DNA from 3 places in the Bacillus sp. GW823-FHT06A10 genome. Region 3 is predicted to be linked to each of the others. Evidence: predicted binding sites of a transcription regulator. Region 3 holds the regulator's gene; each other region holds the start of a gene.
What was found. Region 3 encodes Rex, which represses fermentation and respiration genes when NADH is low (regulators of the CRP and FNR family bind a similar motif). Its sites were predicted from a motif close to TTGTGAAATATTTCACAA; they were not measured.
Positions count from the first base shown of each region.

Region 1: AC1Q8M_RS26355 (DoxX family membrane protein) is a predicted target of Rex. The motif match lies at 5,366-5,383, and genes of this name have one in related genera.
Region 2: AC1Q8M_RS14775 (L-lactate dehydrogenase) is a predicted target of Rex. The motif match lies at 1,199-1,216, and genes of this name have one in related genera.

Region 1 is NZ_JBXAHT010000006.1:73,623-80,951, reverse strand. It holds partial or broken gene AC1Q8M_RS26375 (hypothetical protein) at 1-15, shown strand, start outside; gene glmS (glutamine--fructose-6-phosphate transaminase (isomerizing)) at 28-1,830, shown strand; gene AC1Q8M_RS26365 (S9 family peptidase) at 2,104-4,068, shown strand; gene AC1Q8M_RS26360 (DUF4256 domain-containing protein) at 4,176-4,742, shown strand; gene AC1Q8M_RS26355 (DoxX family membrane protein) at 4,815-5,321, opposite strand; gene AC1Q8M_RS26350 (DUF5068 domain-containing protein) at 5,479-6,780, opposite strand; gene AC1Q8M_RS26345 (SDR family oxidoreductase) at 7,220-7,329, shown strand, end outside.
Region 2 is NZ_JBXAHT010000002.1:1,649-8,977, forward strand. It holds gene AC1Q8M_RS14770 (TetR/AcrR family transcriptional regulator) at 316-915, shown strand; gene AC1Q8M_RS14775 (L-lactate dehydrogenase) at 1,332-2,276, shown strand; gene AC1Q8M_RS14780 (S8 family serine peptidase) at 2,597-6,820, opposite strand; gene AC1Q8M_RS14785 (CalY family protein) at 6,854-7,329, opposite strand, start outside.
Region 3 is NZ_JBXAHT010000010.1:7,998-15,326, forward strand. It holds gene groES (co-chaperone GroES) at 1-214, opposite strand, end outside; gene AC1Q8M_RS27545 (CPBP family intramembrane glutamic endopeptidase) at 606-1,355, shown strand; gene AC1Q8M_RS27550 (YdiK family protein) at 1,352-1,543, shown strand; gene AC1Q8M_RS27555 (redox-sensing transcriptional repressor Rex) at 1,573-2,202, opposite strand; gene AC1Q8M_RS27560 (ABC-F family ATP-binding cassette domain-containing protein) at 2,389-4,323, shown strand; gene tsaD (tRNA (adenosine(37)-N6)-threonylcarbamoyltransferase complex transferase subunit TsaD) at 4,808-5,824, opposite strand; gene rimI (ribosomal protein S18-alanine N-acetyltransferase) at 5,824-6,267, opposite strand; gene tsaB (tRNA (adenosine(37)-N6)-threonylcarbamoyltransferase complex dimerization subunit type 1 TsaB) at 6,282-6,974, opposite strand; gene tsaE (tRNA (adenosine(37)-N6)-threonylcarbamoyltransferase complex ATPase subunit type 1 TsaE) at 6,955-7,329, opposite strand, start outside.

The sequences.
Region 1 (7,329 bases), on a different contig from region 3:
TGTAAGCATTTGTAACGGCGACTAAACATGTGTGGAATCGTAGGATTTATTGGAGAGCAAGATGCAAAGGAAATTTTATTAAAAGGTTTAGAAAAGCTAGAATATCGTGGATATGATTCAGCAGGTATTGCAGTACAAGCAGAGAACGGTGTTGTTGTATACAAAGAAAAAGGCCGTATCGCAAAACTTCGTGAAATCGTAGATGAGAATGTAGCAGCAAGCGTAGGTATCGGACACACACGCTGGGCTACACACGGTGTTCCAAGTAAAGTAAACGCGCATCCGCATCAAAGTACATCAAAACGCTTTACACTAGTTCATAACGGTGTAATTGAAAACTATGAATTAGTGAAAAAGGAATATTTACAAGATGTAACGTTCGTAAGTGAAACAGATACAGAGATTATCGTACAGCTTATGGAACAACAAGTGAGCATAGGATTAAGTGTAGAAGAAGCGTTCCGTAATACGCTATCTCTTTTACATGGCTCTTATGCAATCGGATTACTTGATGCTGAAAATCCAAACATGATTTATGTTGCTAAAAACAAAAGCCCGCTATTAGTAGGTGTTGGTGACAACTTTAATGTTGTGGCGAGCGACGCTATGGCGATGTTACAAGTTACAGATCAATTTATTGAGTTAATGGATAAAGAAATCGTAATCGTAACGAAAGAAAGTATTACAATTAAAAACTTACAAGGTGAAACGATTGAACGTGCACCGTTTACAGCGGAATTAGATGCAAGTGATATTGAAAAAGGAACATACCCTCATTTCATGCTTAAAGAAATCGATGAGCAACCACTTGTAATCCGTAATATAATTCAAAAGTATCAAGATGAAAATGGCGAGATTGAATTAAATCAAGACATTCGCAATGCGATTTTAGATAGCGATCGTATTTACATCATTGCATGTGGAACGAGCTATCATGCAGGTCTTGTTGGAAAACAATTTATCGAGAAGTTTGCAAAAATGCCAGTTGAAGTGCATGTAGCAAGTGAATTCTCTTACAACATGCCATTATTAACAGAAAGACCATTCTTCATTTACATTTCACAAAGTGGTGAAACTGCTGATAGCCGTGCAGTACTTGTACAAACAAATGAAATGGGTCATAAAGCATTAACAATTACAAACGTGCCTGGTTCTACTCTTTCTCGTGAAGCTGATTATACACTTCCGTTATATGCTGGACCAGAAATTGCAGTTGCATCAACGAAAGCTTACACAGCACAGCTTGCAGTACTTTCAATTTTAGCAGCTGATATTGCTAAAGCAAAAGGTGAAGTTCTTGATTTCGATTTAACACACGAACTAGGACTTGTAGCAAATGCAATGATAGAACTTTGTGATCAAAAAGAAGAAATGGACGCATTAGCAAAACAATTTTTAGCGACAACGCGTAACTGTTTCTTCATCGGACGTAGCGTAGACTTCTACGTAGGATTAGAAGGTGCGTTAAAACTAAAAGAAATCTCTTACATCCAAGCAGAAGGATTCGCTGGAGGAGAGTTAAAACACGGTACAATCGCTTTAATCGAAAATGGTACACCAGTTATCGCACTTGCTACACAAGAGCACGTAAACCTTGGAATTCGCGGCAACGTGAAAGAGGTAGTAGCACGCGGAGCTAACCCATGTATCATCTCAATGAAAGGCTTAGAAATGGAAGGAGACAGCTTCGTATTACCAGCTGTACACGAAGCACTAGCACCGCTAGTAGCAGTTATTCCATTACAACTTATTTCATACTACGCAGCACTTCACCGCGAGTGTGACGTTGATAAGCCACGTAACTTAGCTAAGTCTGTTACTGTTGAGTAGGAGATTGGTAGGTTAATAAATATAGTTGTAGCTTTAAAATAAATTTACAAATTTGCACCCCTTTAGATATTTTATCTAAAGGGGTGTTTTTGTGTCGAAAAATAACATCTAGAATTGGTAAGTGGATAGAACCCTATAGATTAAAGTTTTACTTTATCGAATTCACTTTTATTTATCTGAATTTTCCATTATTATTTTAAGTATTCATGAACAATTTCTTTTATTACGACAAAAAGAGACGAGAGATTTATGGACATTTCAGGGGGGATATTGATGAAAACGATTAAAAAAACATATCTAAGTATAGAAGAGATTATTTCATTACCAACCTTATCAAGTACAAACATAAGTGATGATGGTAAAAACGTAGCATTTGTAAAGAAGACGGCTGATTGGAAAGACAATACATATAGGAATCATGTATGGATATATGAAAAAGATAAGAAGCAGAGTTACCCATTATCAAATGGGGATATAGATAGTACACACCCATTATGGTCTCCAGATGCTAAGTGTATCGCATATCTTAGTCCAGTTGGTGATGGGAAAAATCAGATATTTGTTAAGTCGCTAGATGGTTATAGCGAGGTTCAAATTACTGATGAGAAGGAAGGAATTAGTACATTCAAATGGGATCCTGCTGGCAAAGGTTTTTATTATGTTGCACAGTCAAAAGAATGTGAGGAAATAAAGAAACGTAAGGAATTATATGGAGATTTCGATCATGTAAGTAAGGAACACCAGAATAATTGTTTATATTACATTGAAATAGAAAAGGTGATACAAAGTGATACAGATGAACATGAGAACAGAGTTGTTTATCGATTAACTGATGGTAAGGATTTTCATATCCATGAATTTGATATTTCAAATGATGGTAAAAAGGTTGTATTTATGGCGACACCAAGCTCAAATATGGCAGATTATATAAATGGAGATCTATACATACTCCATATTAAACCTGGAGAGCTACAAAAGCTGAATGTGGATAAATTGTTGGGAGGGAGTGTTTGCTTTTCTCCAGAGGGCAGCAAAATTTGTTACTCAGCAAGCATAAGAGAGAGAGATTACTATAGAAACTATATACAAGATAGTACGTTAGAGATATATGATATTCATAATGGAGAGCTAATTCAACCTTTAACAGATTTTGATAGTACGGTTATGCCATTACAGTGGACAGCTAAAGGGATTTTAATTAGATGGCAGAATAAAACGAATTATCTTATTGGGTTGCTAGCTGAAGATGGAACTGTGGAAATATTAAGCGAAAAAGTAGATGGCTTTATAATGGATGCTTCTATAACAAAGGATGGAAAATATATATCCTACAATAAGGCAATAACAAATGAAACCTTTGAAATCTATTTAGACGATAAAAAAATAACGGATGAAAATAGCTTTTTCAAAGGGAAACTTAGAAGTAACAGGGAAATCATCTCATGGAAAAGTAGCGATAGTCTTGAAATAGAAGGTGTTTTATCAACGCCAGTAGAGTTTGATACTAATAAAAAATATCCTTTATTAGTAGTAATTCACGGCGGTCCGGCTTGGGCGTCTTTTCCGATATTTTCAGACTGCTTCAATGAGAAATATCCGATTGAACAGTTTATTGAAAAAGGCTTTATCGTTTTAGAACCAAATTACAGAGGAAGTTCAGGTTATGGTAATGAATTTTTAAAAGCTAACTATAGAAAACAGGGGATTGCTGACTACGATGATGTTATATCTGGAGTGGATGAACTAGTAGAAAAAGGGATGGTAGACAAGGATAGAGTAGGAGTTATGGGATGGAGCAACGGTGGATATGTATCAGCTTTCTGTTCTACATTTAGTAGTCGATTTAAAGCTATTTCAGTTGGCGGTGGAATCACTAACTGGAGTACCCATTATGTAAATACAGATATACCTTACTTTATTAGAATGTATTTAGGAAATACTCCATGGAATGATCCAGAGATATATACGAAGACATCACCTATGACGTATATTGAATCAGCTTGTACGCCTACCTTAATTCAGCATGGAGAAAAGGATGCAAGAATTCCAATTACAAATGCATATGATCTATATCAAGGATTAATGGATATGGAAGTGGATACAGAATTAATTATATTTAAAGGAATGGCATATAGTCCTAATCAGCCGGGAATGAATGTAGCTATTATGAAGCAGAATTTGATGTGGTTTTCACACTATATTCTTGGAGAAAGTATGGAGGGTTTTAGAACTTTATAATGGATGTTTGTACAAGACATAAGGCTGAAACGGTCTTCATCTTGAGATGATTTATTATAAAATATATACTTAAACTAATATCTGTACACACATCAGGGAGGACTAATATGACAGGAAATAAAAATGACTTACTAGTAGAAAAACGTCAAGAGTTATTGAAAGTATTGCAAGCTCGTTTTGAGAAAAATATGAACCGCCATGAAGGTCTTGAATGGGCTAAGGTTGAAGCTAAGATAGAAGCTAATGCTGAAAAATTATGGTCACTTAACGAAATGGAAGTAACTGGCGGTGAGCCGGATGTTGTCGGTTATGATGAAGAAAAGGACGAATATACTTTCTATGATTGTTCAAAGGAGAGTCCTAAAGGCCGCAGAAGTCTTTGTTATGATCTTGAAGCGTTAGAATCAAGAAAAAAACATAAACCAGAAAATAATGTTATTGATGTTGCAAATGCTATGGGCATTGAACTATTAACGGAAGAACAATATCGGGAATTGCAACAACTTGGGGATTTTGACATGAAATCATCAAGTTGGGTACAAACACCTTCAGATATTCGAGAACTCGGTGGTGCTCTATTTTGCGATTATCGCTTCGGACATGTTTTCGTGTACCACAATGGAGCAGACTCTTACTATGCTGCCAGAGGTTTTCGTGGCTCGTTAAAAGTTTAAATTAGGATAAATAAGAAAAAGAGCCTATACTCAGGCTCTTTTTCTTATTTATATTTTAAAAGTAAACTGTTACTACGCAGTTTTACTTAATTTATATGTTCCGTGGTTATTTTTACGGAAAAGTTTAGGGAAAACATAGTCATCTAATCCAATACGTCCAGCGTTTTGCCCTGCAACTAAAATGAACATAGTTAAAATAAGCAGATTTGGGTTTACACTAACAGTTCCGCTTAATAAAAATGAAAGATTCATTATGATTCCGAAAAATGCAGCTGTTTTTGTTAATCCGCCTAAAATTAAACCTAGACCTACTAAAATTTCTCCCCATTGAACTAAAAAGCTAAATAGGTCTGCGTTTGGAAGAACAAAATTTTGAAGAAAATCTGCCCACCAACTTTGTACTGCAGGATGGTCACCTGATGCTTGAGCGATAGCGCCCTTTAGAAAACCACTTGCATCAAAAGATTGTCCGAAAACTTTACCTATCCCAGCAGCGAGCCATGCATATCCTATGTAAAATCGTAAAAATAATAATATGAAAGCAGCACGTTTATCAGTTCTTAAAAAATTGATAACCATTGAAATCCCTCCAATATTCTATTTACATGTTTATTATATATCCATTGTGAAAAAATTCACAATGGATAAAGTGTGAACAAAAATGGTGTTTTTATAAAATGAAAAAGGCATATAACAATCATATGTTATATGCCTTTTCTATTATATATTTATTAATTTATTTAGGTAATGTAAATTTAGCTTTTTTACCTTGTGAAATATCTTTAGCTTCTTTATTTCTCATAGGTCCTAACTCAATCTCAAAGCTTTTGTCTTTCCAAATCTTTTCATACTGCTCTTGATCTAAAATATATACTTGTAGTAACTCTCCAGATGTTCCTGTTTTGACTGAAGCATTATAGTCATAATTTAATAGCATACCTTCATTAATCGTATATTGTGTACCATCATTCACTCTCAATGTAGAGCTTATAGGAGACAGTGAAACGTCTTGAGCATCTTTGTTATCAAGCTTGAATTTTACTGTTAACAGAACAAGACCGTTTTTAAAATTTGCAAAGCGTGGAGCTTCGACGGAATTTGGTGTGAATTGAGTGAATTGGTATCCGTCTAATGTAACATTAACAGCGCCTAATTCTTGATTGTTATTAATACTTGATTTCTCTTTTAACATTTTTTTATCGCCCATGTTATTAGCTGTAGCTTTATCTTGGTAGAAAGTATTATCTGTTGCAACTTTTTCAGCACCCTGTTTGTTTAAACTTAATGAAAAGCTTCCAGGATTTCCGATTGGAGCATCAAATTTTCCTTTATTAGCTTGTGCAGTTGGGACTGTGACTGAGACTGTTGAGAGACTTGAAATTTTCGCTAGATCATCTTTTCCGAATGGATAAGCGATATAACCAGAAATAGTTTCTCCTGCTTTTACTAAGTAATCATTCGTTGGAGCAAGTTTAGTTGGGAGCTGATCTTCTTTTGGAATTAAATCTTTATAGTTACTATATGCTTTCTGCGCGCCAGTAAATGACATGTCCAATGCTGGCATATAATAAATATCTTTAGCTGAACTATTTTTTACGCTGTAGTTCACAAGAATAACTCCGCCTTCTGTTTGACGATTAAACGGAATATCGAAGTTTGTATGGAATCCATTTAATTCAACTAATGTGTAACTATTCATTGATACTGAAACATCTTCAGCTTTATAGACTTGTGGTTCTTTATTTTCAAAAAGAACTTTTGTTTTACCACCTGTTTCTTTTTCCATATAGGAAATCAGCTTAGAGTAGTCGCTTGATCCAGTAGCTGTATTTTCAGGCTTTTTATCTTCAGTTTTTTTATCTTCGGATTTTTTTTCAGTAGGTTTACTTTCTTTCGTTGTATCTGTTTTTTCCGTTTTGCTTTCTTTTGTTGCATTCTCTTTTTGTTCTTTATTTGTCGTATCGCTTTGACCACAGCCGGTTATTACAAAAGCTGCTACGATTACTGCAGAAAATAAAGAAAGTAATTTTTTTGACATATTTCTTCCCCCTATTTGTTTAAAACTAAATTCTCACATTAGCCCCACGTTTTATTATAAGAAGGTTAGTCAATATTTGCCAGTATTTTTCTGATTATTTTCATTATTTATTATATTATAATATAATAAATTCGATAGAAGTTTGGAATGGAATATTGGTTTTTATTTTTTTATCATTTGAAATAGTACATCATATTGGTATGATAGAAACAGAGATATATGGAAAGGAGACAAGGACTCGATATGTGGATGAACTTGTAATGATTAGAAATTGGATAGATGAATTTTTCTCTCATAAGTGAGGGTTTATTTAGCTATTTGTAAATCATGCAAGGACTGCATAGTTGGCTTGTACATCCCTTTTGTAAGGACAGAGGTCTAGGTGGGGAAATTTATATCTCTTATATAAAATATGCGTCCTTTAAACTTGGAGGAGTATATGATGAACCAATTAAAAAATAAAGTAGCAGTTGTTACAGGCGTAAGTCGTCTAGACGGTATAGGAGCAGCGATTTGTAAAGAATTAGCTGAGGCAGGATACGATATATT
Region 2 (7,329 bases), on a different contig from region 3:
CCAAAGTATTTGACGTTTACATATACATTCTTCATTCTTTTAACTCCTCCTCTGTTTCATTAATACCTTCTATAAAAAGGGACAGTGAGTCAATGTAGGGGATGGGTAAGAAGTTATATTATCTTGTAAGCTAGAAATAATTGACATACGCACCGTATGCCAATATCATATTAACATACGGTGCGTATGTCAATTGAAATGTTTTATCTCTGGATAGAGAGCTGACGTTCAAAGGAGTTATTCTTTTACATAGAGAACGATACTATAATGCGATTTATTTTGAATAAAGAGAATGAATAGAAATAGGAGGAAAAGATGGTTAAAAAAACGAGAGCAGAAATGATTACTGAAACACGTGCTAAATTGCTGAGTGCAGCAAGAGAGGCTTTTGGTACAGTTGGATATGTAAACACGTCTATGGATGATTTTACAGCATCTGTCGGTTTAACACGTGGTGCAATTTATCATCATTTTGGTGATAAAAAAGGGTTGTTAGAAGCAGTTGTAAAAGAAATTGACATGGAAATGGATAATAAATTAGGGGAAGTATCAAATGAGGCGGAAGGAAAATGGGAAGGATTTGTTGGGCGTTGTCGTGCGTATTTAACAATGGCACTTAATCCAGAAATTCAGCGAATCGTACTTCGAGATGCACCAGCAGTATTAGGAAATAGTTATTATCAATCATCACAGTCGCAATGTTTAACGACGATGGCGGAGATACTTCAACAATTAATGAAGGACTTTATTATTGAAAAAACGGACTGTGAAGCCTTAGCAAGATTCATAAATGGCGGACTAGTGGACCTTGCTTGTTGGATTGCGAATTCTGAAGATGCAGAGATGCAGTTGTCTAAAGCTTTGCATGGCCTATCACTTATATTGGATGGTTTATTACTAGAAAAGAACGCTTAATTTTAACGGATATTTTTTAATATACAGTAATGGTTAAAAGGGAGGTGATAAAGTATAGGCTAATTCATTTATTTCACCGTAGTCTATATAGGCCAACTGACGTCCAGCTTATAAGGGGATAATGTGTTAGTTTGATTATAGAAATTGAATTTAGTTATAGGGAATAATCGAATCACATTCTTTTTGTTCACAATCTAAAGAAAACGCCTCCATTGAAATGGATTCCACACCTATTCTAATAACTTTACACTCTATGTGAAAAAGTTCACAAATAGGTCATAATTTGTGAACTTTTTCACAATAATACGTGCTACAATATGAATGTAAAGAAGTTAAACAACATTAAATTAGTATTTTAATTAATTACTTAAACAATCATAAAAAATAGATGTGAACAATAGAGAGGGGAAATTACCATGAAAAAAGGTATCAATCGTGTAGTATTAGTAGGAACAGGAGCTGTAGGTTGTAGTTACGCTTACTCAATGATCAACCAAGGTGTAGCTGAAGAGTTCGTATTAGTAGATGTTAATGAAGCAAAAGCAGAAGGGGAAGCAATGGACTTAAGCCATGCGGTACCATTCTCTCCATCACCAACAAAAGTTTGGAGCGGTAGCTATGCAGATTGTAAAGATGCAGATTTAGTAGTTATCACTGCTGGATTACCACAAAAGCCAGGTGAAACTCGTTTAGACTTAGTTGAGAAAAATACAAAGATCTTTAAACAAATCGTTCGCGGTATTATGGATAGTGGATTCGATGGAATCTTCTTAATCGCAACTAACCCAGTTGACATTTTAACTTACGTAACTTGGAAAGAATCTGGTTTACCAAAAGAGCGCGTAATCGGTTCTGGTACTACTTTAGACTCTGCTCGTTTCCGTTACATGTTAGGTGACTACTTAGATGTAGATCCACGTAACGTTCATGCTTATATCGTTGGTGAACACGGTGACACTGAACTTCCAGTATGGAGCCACGCTACTATCGGTGTACAAAAACTAGAAACAATCTTAGCTAACAACGAACAGTACAATCAAGAAGACTTAGATAAAATCTTCGAAAACGTACGTGATGCAGCTTACCATATTATCGAGCGTAAAGGTGCAACTTACTACGGAATCGGTATGTCACTACTTCGTGTAACTAAAGCAATCTTAAACAACGAGAACAGCGTATTAACTGTATCTGCATACCTTGAAGGTCAATACGGAGAGAAAGATGCTTACGTAGGTGTTCCAGCTGTAATTAACCGCGAAGGTGTACGTGAAATCGTAGAACTTGAGCTAAATGAAGATGAAAAAGCGAAATTCGCTCATTCTGTAAAAGTATTAAAAGAAACAATGGCACCAGTACTATAATAATTGCTAAATAATTCAGAGGTGGGAAACTGCTTCTTACCTCTGAACTTATATAATTTAATATAAATTCCTTTTCCGGTTTCCCTTGTATATCCCCAATATACCCCTTTTGCTGGATAAGGGTCGTTTATAGAAAAGAGCACTCTACTTTACGTAGAGTGCTCTTTATTATCCCGCATTAACGGGCAGTAAGATCCCCACCTCAAAATGCAGCGAAAGCAAAGAAGTTAGTTTGGTGATCACCTGCCCGTAAAAGCCCGATTGGTTCAACTAATAATCAGTGGGGGATGAACCCCCCCACTGATTAAAGTTTCACTTTATCATTTTTTAGGCGTTAATCCCAATTTCTTTAAAATATCTGTCAGTGTACCGCTTTTTGATTTTTCTACAGGTGTTTGTGATTTAGATGCATCTGGCCCTTTTTTCAAGAAGTTCTTTTCAACGAAGCGAATATCTTTTTCGTCGACAATCCCATCTTTATTAAGGTCTCCGTCTTTTACAGTTAGTCCTTTTTTACCATAGTTGCTAGCGATAATTTCAGCATCTTTAATATCGATTACTTTATCAGCATTTACATCGCCGGCAAGGTTTTCGTCAGGTCTTGCATAATAATATTGGCCAAGCAGCTTACCGTCTTTTTCAGTACCAAGTTTCGTTGTTAGGCGGCTTGTTAAATGTCCTGGCACTTCTACATATAGGTTATAGTCGCGTTTATTAACTGGAAGTCCATTTAGTTTGAAGTACCCATATTTATCTAGTGAGCCTTCAAACTTATGACGGTAAGAATCAGTTGCGTATACTTTTACGCCAAGCTTTGCATAATCAAACTTTTCATCTAAATATCCACGTTCATTTAAGAATGCACCAGGTTTAATATTTCCTTCTACTAGTGAATTTAAGGACATAACTGAGAATGTTTGATCTTGAAGTACACGCATTCTATTTGGTTCTGATTCACCTTGTTTCCAGTAAACAAAAATTGGTGACTCTAATTGAGCGTTTGCTTCATAAAATTCATCATTTTCTACTTTGAAAGTTACATCAATGAACGGGAAATCACCATCTAATCCAGCAAAGTTTTTGTCATCGATAGCGCCACCAACTGTAACCGAACTTGCCTCTAGTTTCGGTTCATTTACTTTTGCGGTTACTCCTTTTTCGGAAAGTAGCTTTTCAAAAGCAGGATTAAACTTCGCATTTGCAAATTTGAAGTTCTTCTCTAGGAAGTTTACATTAAATTGCCCAGCAACAAATTGTTTTACGTGTTTTGCGTTTAGTGTTACTGTGAACTCGTCATTTTTATATAATTCTTTTTTATCGTAACTAGCTTTCGCATATTGAGCACCTTGTGGGATAAACCAGTAGTTATTTACACCGCTTGGATAGTCAGCTCCTGCAGTTGCATAATCGAAAATATATACGCCTGTGTTCATTGGACCTTCCGTTTTGAAGGAGTCAGATGTAATGCCAACTTTAAAGTCGCCATTTGCATTAATCGGTAAAAACTTATGCAAGTATGGAGAATAGTCATAGTACATAACGCCATTCGCTTCTTGCGTAATGTTTAATCCTTTTCCTTTTAAGTAGTCAACGTTTGAATCGTATACATTTCCTTTAATCCATAGTGCTTTTTTGCCATCTTCTACTGTATAATTTTCTTCATTTAACTCGTAAATACCAGGTTTTAATCCAGTTAGTTTCACTTCTGGTGGGGTATTATCAATTACAACATAATCACCTTTTACACGTGCTTTCCCAGCCTTATCATAACCGACAAACTCAATTGTGTAGTCTCCTTCTGGTAAGTTGATTTTCTCATCACCAATTGGTTTTGCAGGATCATTTGTAAAAGGATACACTTTTCCATTAAAGAATGAGTCTAAGTAGTAATACACATCAGTTTTTAGTCCACTTGTGTTTAATGTCCCAATGAAGCCCAGAGCTTTATCTGTTTTGGAATCTTTTACGATAAGATCTAACGTTTCAAGTTCGCTGTTTAATTGGAATGCCCCGTGAACATACGATTCACCGTATGGATTAAATTTAGATGTATCAGTTGAAATTGCTTTTCTTGATAGTATTGCATTTTCAATACCAGGCTCTGATACACGAATAGAGAATGGGATTTGATATGTTTCTTCTTTATTTTTCGTGTTCGTAATATGAATATATCCTTCATATCGGCCTTGTTTTACACCGGCTGGAACATTAATTTTTGCTTCAATTTCATCTGCTTTGCCAGCATCAAGAGTAATTGTTTCTGGAGCTGAGATTTTTACACCGTTTGCGACAGCATCGTTAATAGTAGAAGAAGCCGGTGTATAAGAAATTTCTGTTTTAAATTCTTTTTTCTCTTGTTTATTATGATTAGTTACTTTTATATTTCGTTTTTGTTCAAGAGCTTCACCGTCTTTTTGATAAAACTTACCGAATGCAATAGATCCAGTTTCTTCGGGCACTTCAATTACTTCATCATTTACAACAGTTTGTGTCGTATCTAATACTTTAAAGCTTGTTTCTGTACGAACGGCGTTGTAAGCATCTACTCGCCCAGCTCCAACTTCATACACCGAATATTTTTCTTTTAAATCATCAGCTGTGTTCATAAGAGACGCTTTTACATCGAACGGAGAGTAGTCTGGGTGTTCTTGTAAAATTAGAGCAGCAACGCCAGCAATATGAGGGGAAGCCATAGATGTTCCTTGCATACGCTCATAGGAAACAGCGTAGTTTTCACCCTCTTGCGGGTCGTTAATATATTCAGGAACTGTTGAAAGGACAGCGACACCAGGCGCTGTAATATCAGGCTTAATATCATCATTTGCTGTAACAGGACCGCGTGAGCTAAAGTCTGCAAGATGATCGCCTTCTGTTTGAATGTAATTAATTTCATCGAAAGTTAAGGATGTGCTACCTTGTTCAATTTGAGCTTTTAGTTTTTCACCGTCTTCTTTCGTTAGGCGGAATGCTGGAATGTATTTTGTGCTTTCACCAACGTAGAAAGGAATTTCTCCATCCACGTTGTTATAAATAATAACGGCTTTTGCACCTGCTTGTTTTGCGTTAGCAATTTTTTCATCAAATGAGGTTGTACCACGTGCAACGAGAGCGATTTTTCCTTTTACATCTTTTTTACTAAACTCGTCAGGCGTACCGATTCCTACAGATTCAATAGGTAAAGTTTGTCCCTTGAAATCTTCTATTTTATCAGTGAAGTTTTTGCCGAACAAAATTAGGTTAGGGAATTGTAATTGTCCAGCATGACCTGATAGTTTCGGTAAGGAAATAGAGCTATCACTGGCTCCAACCGTAATAGCAAATGGCGAAGCACCTGGTGATCCGAGTGTTGATGGATTCGGTCCAGAGTTACCAGCAGCAACGACTGTAACAACGCCTGAAAGCATCGCGTTATTAACAGCGATAGATGTTGGATCAAGAGGATTGTTGCTATCATCACCTAACGATAAGTTAATAACGTTCATACCGTCAGAAATAGATTTATCAATTGCAGCGATAATACCTGAACTATCTCCACTTCCGTATGGACCGAGTACACGATAGTTATACAGTTCAATGTCAGGTGCAACACCTTTTACTGCTGAATCAGATTGGTTCTTCTTTTGAGCAGAAACGATACCTGCTACGTGAGTGCCGTGGGCTGTGTAGAAGGAAGAACCACGGTTATCAAATTCAGGAGCACCAGATTGTTGCCATTCTGAATAAGTAGTTTCCATTGGATCTGCATCATTATTAATAAAGTCCCAACCCTTTACTGAATTTGGATCTACTTTGCTAGAGTCCTCACCAGGTTTTGCGCGATAGCCTTTATATACGTCTTTTAAGTCAGGGTGATTGTAATCAATACCTGTATCTAATACACCAACTTTAATTCCTTTTCCGGTAATACCCTCACTATGTAACTTATCTATCCCGATTTGAGGGATGCTGTCTGTTAGTTTTTGGGGTGCTTTTTGCTCAGCTTGTTTTGGTAAATTTAATTTCACTTCGTAATCTTTCCAAATGCGTTTTACAACACCAATTCGTAACAACTCTTCAACTGTATTTGCTGGTAATGTCATTGCAACACCATTTAGCGCATGCTTATAAGAGCGTTTAATTTGTACAGACTGGAAGTTTCCTGATTTTACTGATGGGCTGAATTGATAAAGACGTTTTAGTCCTTTTTCGAATTCTTCATGTTCTTGATCAATACGTGCTTTTATATTTTCAGGAGCAGATTGTAATCCTTTTTCTTTTTGTTTTAATTCATTAATCTTTACTGGAGCAGTTTGAAATTCTACAATGATATTTACAGGCTCAGAACTACTCGTATTAATATCTGGTGAAATTGTAAAACCAGGGTTGGCATCTACCGTTTGTAATGCCAGGCGTTGTTCTTTAGAAAGCTTCGATAATATAGAATGAGCATTTGAAGATTCAATTTGGTTAATAGGACTTTCAGCAAGTACATTGAACGGAATGGCAGTTGAAAACAGAACGCCAGCCGTTACAATTCCAGTAACAAAACGATTTTTCTTTTTCATTTATAGGCCTCCGGTAATTTATATTTTTAAAAATTATTTCTCCACACCTGCTGTTTGCTCAGCATGGAAAGTCCAGTTTAGCTGCAGGGAATCACCTTGAAATTTATTTTGATCTTGGTCGTTATCTTCAAATGAGAAGAGAACGTGTAAGTAATCTGTTTCACCAGATTTAATACCATCTATTAAGTTATGACGTTCTAGAGACGTAGCGACATCTTCAGGTTTCATAGTTTTTAATTTTGATAGTTTTGTTTCCCACAAAATCTCATGATCATCGTTTGGATTAGATGGCTGTCCATCATTCACTAGAAACTTGACGATAATGTGATCACCTAAATCTTCACCGTCATTATTTTGCTTTGCATCTGTAACTTCATATGATGTTTCAAGTGCTACTTTTGCGATATCCAATGTACCTTTATTTTCAAGCTTGAAGTTCCTTTCAATAAAATCACCTGGTTTTAAATCTTTCACATTAACGATTACACTTGGATTAAGAGAAAGATCTA
Region 3 (7,329 bases):
TACCTGCATATTTTGAGAAGATGATAAGATCACCTGCTGCTACCTCTAAAGCAACACGCTCACCATTCTCAAGCACTCGACCAGTACCTACTGCAACAACTTTACCCTCTTGTGGTTTTTCTTTTGCAGTATCTGGTAATACGATACCACTTGCTGTTTTTTCTTCTGCTTGAACAAGCTCAATTACAACGCGATCACCTAATGGCTTTAGCATGAACAATAACCTCCTCATTTTGTTATGTAAATTTCTTTTATTAGCACTCAAGTCATCCGAGTGCTAACACACTTATAATAATAAATAATCTCAATTTCTTTTGCAAGTAAAAAAATCATAATTTTTTCGCAAATCACTATATAAACTTTCTATATAGAATACTGCCTTTACTATATGAATCGTTGTTTCCACTGCTCGTATGTTACAATATGAAAGGACACCCTAAGTTGTTTTCGCTACACACACAACTTTCTCCTGTCTTCTATTATAATTTCAAATAAGGATTTACGAAAAAAACATAATTCAAGTGAGGTTTATATCGTAGGTAGCATATTTACATGTTATCCTAACTTATCTCATACACTATAGTTAGAAAGGATGGTTAAACCATTTGAAGAAACAATACTGGTGGATTATCGTTACATACATTTTAATGCAGTTATCTGGCGTTGTTGGATTGCCACTTCTCCTAAAAACAGGACTCTATGATAATAGAGGATTTACCATTGAGGAAAAAGGACAAATCATAACGGGACACTGGGCAATTATTAGCTTCTTTGTTGCATTATGTATCGTACTTTGGTTACTTAGAACGGATATTCGTGACAGGCATTTAGATCCAAAGCGCTCTTCTGCTCCAGCTACTATTGGATGGATTTTCATCGGGTTCTTCTTGGCTTTCTTTTCACAAATAGTTGCTGGTATGATCGAGATGCAGCTGCTAGGAATTAAACAAGGTTCAGAAAATACAATGAAACTGATGGAGATTGCAAGAACCACACCTTGGTTCCTTATTGTTGTATCTATAATTGGACCTATCTTAGAAGAAATCGTATTTAGAAAAATTTTATTTGGTGCACTTTATAAGAAGTTTAACTTCTTTATCGCAGCTATCATTAGTTCGCTTGTATTCGCAGCAATTCATTTTGATTTTACTCATTTATTGGTATACACTGCTATGGGGCTCGTATTCGCCTTCTTATATGTGAAGACGAAGCGTATTATCGTTCCGATTGCAGCTCATGTTGCGATGAATACATTAGTCGCTATTGGGCAAATTTTTATGAGCAATGAGCAAATTCAAGAAATGATTAAAGAAGCTGAAAAAATGCAAGGCTTTATCGGAGGATTTTTTGTATGAGAAACTCACCATTGTTCATGGCTGCACTATACTTCCTTCTTGGATGTATCTTTACACGCTTCGCCATTACGAACGTGACAGATACAATCTGGAATGTGTGGACAATACTATTTGCAGTTATGGCAACAATTGATTTTAATTTGGCACTTCGCCTTATATTAGTTAAATTCACAAAGAAGAAACAATAATAAAACGCAGAGGTCGCTTCCTCTGCGTTTTATTGTGGATAGTTTTTCAAAAAGTAAACTAATGTTTGTAACTCTACAGCTAAATCAATATGATGAATTCTAATATTCTCTGATACGTTTAATCGTGCTGGTGTGAAATTCAAAATACCATGCACGCTCGTTTCAGCTAATCTATCTGCTACAGCTTGTGCTACTGTAGCCGGTACTGTTAATATTGCCACTTGTATATCATTTGATAATCTCTCTTCTAATTCATCTAAATGGTATACAGGAATGCCCCCGATTTCTGTTCCAACTTTCTCTTCACTAACATCAAATGCCATTTCAATTTTTGTATTATTGTTTTTCGTGAAATTATAATGTAAGAAAGCGGTCCCTAAATTACCTACTCCAATAAGTGCTACACGCGTTATATCATCTTGATCAAGTGTTTCGCGGAAAAATGATAATAAATAATTTACGTTATATCCATATCCCTTTTTCCCTAACGCTCCAAAATACGAAAAATCTCTTCGTATTGTTGCGGAATCTACTTTTACCGCTTCACTCAATTCGGCCGATGAAACACGCTGCTTACCAGAAAGAGATAAGTTTTGGATAAATCGATAGTATAGAGGCAATCTTTTAGCAGTGGCTTGTGGAATCTTTTGCTGATCCATATGACCTCTCCTCTCTTCCTATCTTTATTCATATACTTTAATCAAATACAGAAGTTTAGCACTCATTAAATTCCTTGTATAATAAAGAGAAGAAGTATTCTCTCTTATTTTAAACTATACACTATTTTTAGTATGATTGAGAAATATAAACATGGCAAAGTTAAGAAATTATTTGAGGTGAAAACATTGATTTTATTACAAGTAAATGGACTTTCGAAATTATACGGTGCAGAAACAATTCTTGCAAACATAAAATTGGAAGTACAAACAAAAGATCGTATCGCATTAGTTGGAAGGAATGGAGCTGGAAAATCTACATTATTAAAAATTATCGCTGGTGAGTTATCACATGATGGTGGCGAAATTATAAAACCGAAAGATGTCTCAATCGGGTATTTAGCTCAAAATACCGGCCTAGAAACGTCTTTAACAATTTGGGATGAAATGCTAACCGTCTTTACCCACTTACAGCAAATGGAGACAAAACTTCGAAGGCTTGAGCAAGAAATGGGCAAAGAAGAAAACTTTTCAAACGAAGCTACATACGAAAGATTGTTAGCTGATTATGACCAATTGCAACTCAATTATAAAGATCAAGGTGGATATCAATATGAAGCGGATATTCGCTCCATTTTAAGCGGCCTTGGCTTCCCAGTTGAAACGCACCAGACGACGATTTCTACTTTAAGCGGTGGGCAAAAAACAAGATTAGCTCTCGGAAAATTATTATTAACAAAACCAGACTTACTTATTTTGGACGAGCCTACAAACCATTTAGACATCGAAACATTAACATGGCTTGAGCAATATTTACAAGGTTATCCTGGCGCAATATTAATCGTTTCACATGACCGTTATTTCTTAGACAAACTTGTTACACAAGTATATGAAATTTCGAATAAAGAAAGCAGACGATTTGTTGGTAACTACAGTAAATATTTAGACTTAAAATCAGCATTATATGAGCAAGAAATGAAACGTTACGAAAAACAACAAGATGAAATCGCAAAACTTGAGGACTTCGTTCAAAAGAATATAGCTCGCGCCTCTACAACGAAACGTGCTCAAAGTCGCCGTAAACAACTAGACAGAATGGAATTATTAACGAGACCATTAGGGGATTCTAAGTCAGCATCATTCCACTTCGATATTGAAAAGCAAAGTGGAAATGATGTTTTACAAGTAAAGGATGCAACCATTGGCTATGATGAGGACCCTATAATTGAAAACGTAACTATGCGCTTAACTCGCGGAGATAGTGTTGCTTTAGTTGGTCCAAACGGAATTGGGAAATCCACATTATTAAAATCTATTGTGAATAAGTTACCACTATTAAATGGTGATGTTTCTTTCGGATCAAATGTATCTGTTGGTTATTATGATCAAGAACAAGCAAACTTAACATCTTCTAAACGGGTTTTAAATGAACTATGGGATGAATATCCACTGCAACCTGAAAAAGAAATCCGTACTATACTCGGGAACTTTTTATTTACAGGAGATGATGTACTGAAACCAGTATCTTCCCTTAGTGGTGGACAAAAAGCTCGATTAGCTCTTGCGAAGCTTATGATGCAAAAGTCAAATTTATTAATTCTGGATGAGCCTACGAACCACCTTGATTTAAATAGTAAAGAGATTTTAGAGAATGCTTTAATTGATTATCCAGGGACTCTTCTATTTGTCTCACATGACCGCTACTTCATTAACCGTGTAACAACGACTGTGATTGAGTTATCAACAGAAGGTGCACAGGAATATTTAGGGGATTACGATTACTATGTGGAGAAGAAAAATGAAATGATTGAACGCGCAGCATTTGAACAACTTGAACAGCAAGAAAATCAGGCACCTGTTCAAAAAACTGTAGCTCAAGAAAAATTAAATTATCTCGAAGAAAAAGAGCGTAAACAATTAGAACGTCAACGCACTCGAAAAATTGAAGAACTAGAACAAAACATCGTAAACTTAGAAGAAGAAATTGCTACGTTAGAAGATCAACTTTGCTTACCAGAAATATATGCAGATTATGAAAAAGCGAGTGAAATTACAACTAAAAAACAAACGCTACAAGTACAACTTGAAACTTGTATGGCAGAGTGGGAAGAGCTGCATGTATAAGAGTATTTAAATAAGGAAGATGTCTCATCAGTCATGATTTTTGACTATGTGACATCTTTTTTCTTTAAGTACATAAATAATTTTTTGAATATATCAATGGTAACTCGGAATATATCAACCAATTTTCAAATACATCTATCGTAACCCTATATATATAAACGATTCGACACGAAATATCGATTTACCGACAAGGATTGACAATATCAGCACCCTCTATAATAGAAGGATATTTCAAAATGTTTTTCAGGGATATCTTCTTACTTTTTATTTCCCGAAAAACAATATATTCAAAGGTCAGACTTCATCTAGTTTATCCACAAACTTATACACATATCCACCTTTATAAAATAGCTATCAAAACAACTTTTCCACATTATCCACAACTATCAAAAAAGATATCAACACTTTATATACACAACAAAACCCACATTATCAACAGATAATATGGGTTTTATCCACAAGCTGTGGTTAATTATGTGCATAACTATGCTTCAATATCTAATCCTGGATTCGCATTTAAGGCTAATGTTGCACGCTTGCCTTGTTCATACGCAATTGTCCCTGCCGCTGCAATCATTGCTGCATTATCTGTGCATAAAGATAGCGGTGGAATAATTAGTTCAATGTTTTCTTTTTGTGCAAATTCTTCTTCTAATCGCGCACGAAGTCCTTTATTAGCAGCTACTCCACCAGCAAGAAGTAATTGCTTTACATTATAAGCCTCTGCTGCACGAGCTGCTTTCGTTACAAGTACATCTATTACACTTTCTTGGAAACTTGCCGCTAAATCTTCTGGTTTAATTTCTATACCACGTTGTTTCGCGTTATGCACAGTGTTGATAACTGCTGATTTCAATCCACTAAAGCTAAAATCATATGAATTCGGTTCTAGCCATGCACGAGGCAAATCAATTGTTGGTTCTCCTTCATGTGCAAGACGATCAATATGAGGACCACCTGGATATGGCATAGATAACGTACGAGCTACTTTATCATATGCTTCTCCAGCTGCATCATCTCGCGTTTCACCAATTACTTCAAATGAACCATGTTCTTTCATATAAACAAGTTCTGTATGCCCACCAGATACAACAAGTGATAATAGCGGGAATTGAACTTCTTTTACTAAACGGTTCGCATAAATATGGCCAGCAATATGATGAACACCGACTAACGGAATATCATGTGCAAAAGCTACTGCCTTCGCTGCATTTACCCCAATTAAAAGTGCTCCTACTAAACCAGGCCCTTCTGTTACAGCAATTGCATCAATATCATCAAATGTGATATTTGCTTCTTTTAAAGCTTCTTCTAACACAACTGTAATTTCTTCTACATGATGACGGGATGCAATCTCTGGTACAACCCCGCCAAAACGTTTATGACTTTCGATTTGTGATGCAACGACATTCGCAATAATTTCCGTTCCATTTTTAACAACCGCTACCGCTGTTTCATCACAGCTTGTTTCAATCCCAAGTATAATCGTATTTTTTTCCATTATATATTCACCCACATTACAAGACCATCTTCCTGATTGTCTGCATAGTATCGTTTACGAATTCCACCATTTTGAAATCCATATTTTTTGTACAACTGCTTTGCTACTTCATTTGATACACGTACTTCAAGCGTCATTGTTTTTACCCCTAGTTCTTTCGCTTCTGAAATAACTGCTTTCAATAAGGCATCTCCTAATTTTTGACCTCGGTATTCTGGCAAAATAGCTATATTTGTTATATGTGATTCATCAATAATTATCCACAATCCACAATATCCGATTACACGACCATCTTTTTCTAACACAATATAATGTGCATGTTCATTCATCGTTAATTCACGGTGAAAGGCATCTGCAGTCCAAGGAGTTGAAAAAGACACTTCTTCAATAGCTACAATTTGAGCAATATCATCAAGTTCCATCTTTCTAAATATCATATCCATCTTCTGCAAGGCCCCTACTTGTTTTGACTTTCTAACCACTTTGTTTCAGCTTCAGCTAAACGAAGATAGCTCGGAACAAACGTATGCACATCTTGTTCTTCTTTTTGTAACCCTAAGAATGCTAGCTCACTTGGTCTTGGATTATTTTTAGTAAACGGAGCGAATACAGCTTGATCACCTAAATGTTCTATAATTATTTCTTTATGCAATTTAACATCATTACCGATAAATAAAACAGGCTGTCCTTTATCTTTTAACATTTGCAACCAGTCCACAATAAGAATAATTCGGTCTTCTTCTATTGAAGTTAACTGCTCTCCTTCATATGTATATAATCCAGTATAGATTTGCCCACGTCTTCCATCAAATAAAGGACAAATTAATCCATTAAAGTTAGCACCGTTTGCAGCTACTACCTCTAAACTTGATACACCTACAATTGGTATTTGAAGTGACCAAGCTAATGTTTTTGCCGCTGTCACGCCTATGCGAACACCTGTATATGATCCAGGTCCAGCAGCTACTACGATTTTAGTTAATTCCTTCGGTTTTACACCACATTCTTTTAACAGTTGCTCTACAGCTGGCATAAGACGTACAGAATGGTTTTTCGTCAAATTTGTAATGATTTCCCCAATCACGTTTCCTTCCTCAATAAGGGATACACCCATTACGTAATTTGAAGTATCAATTGCTAGTACTTTCATCTTGTAATAGCTCCTCACATAATCTAATATAGCGATCTCCAATTGGCTCGAGTATAATTTTTCTTGTGTCATCTCCCGCATGGAATAAACTAATTTGTAACTTTTCATTCGGTAAATATGCTTCTATTAAATGAGCCCATTCCACTACCGTAATTCCTTCACCGTAGAAATACTCATCAAAGCCTAAGTCCTCTTCGCTTTCTGCTAAGCGATACACATCCATATGATATAGTGGTAATCTTCCTTTATATTCTTTAATAATATTAAAGGTAGGACTATTTACAACTCTTTTCACTCCAAGACCTTTTGCTAGCCCCTTTGTAAAAGTCGTCTTCCCAGCTCCAAGATCTCCTTC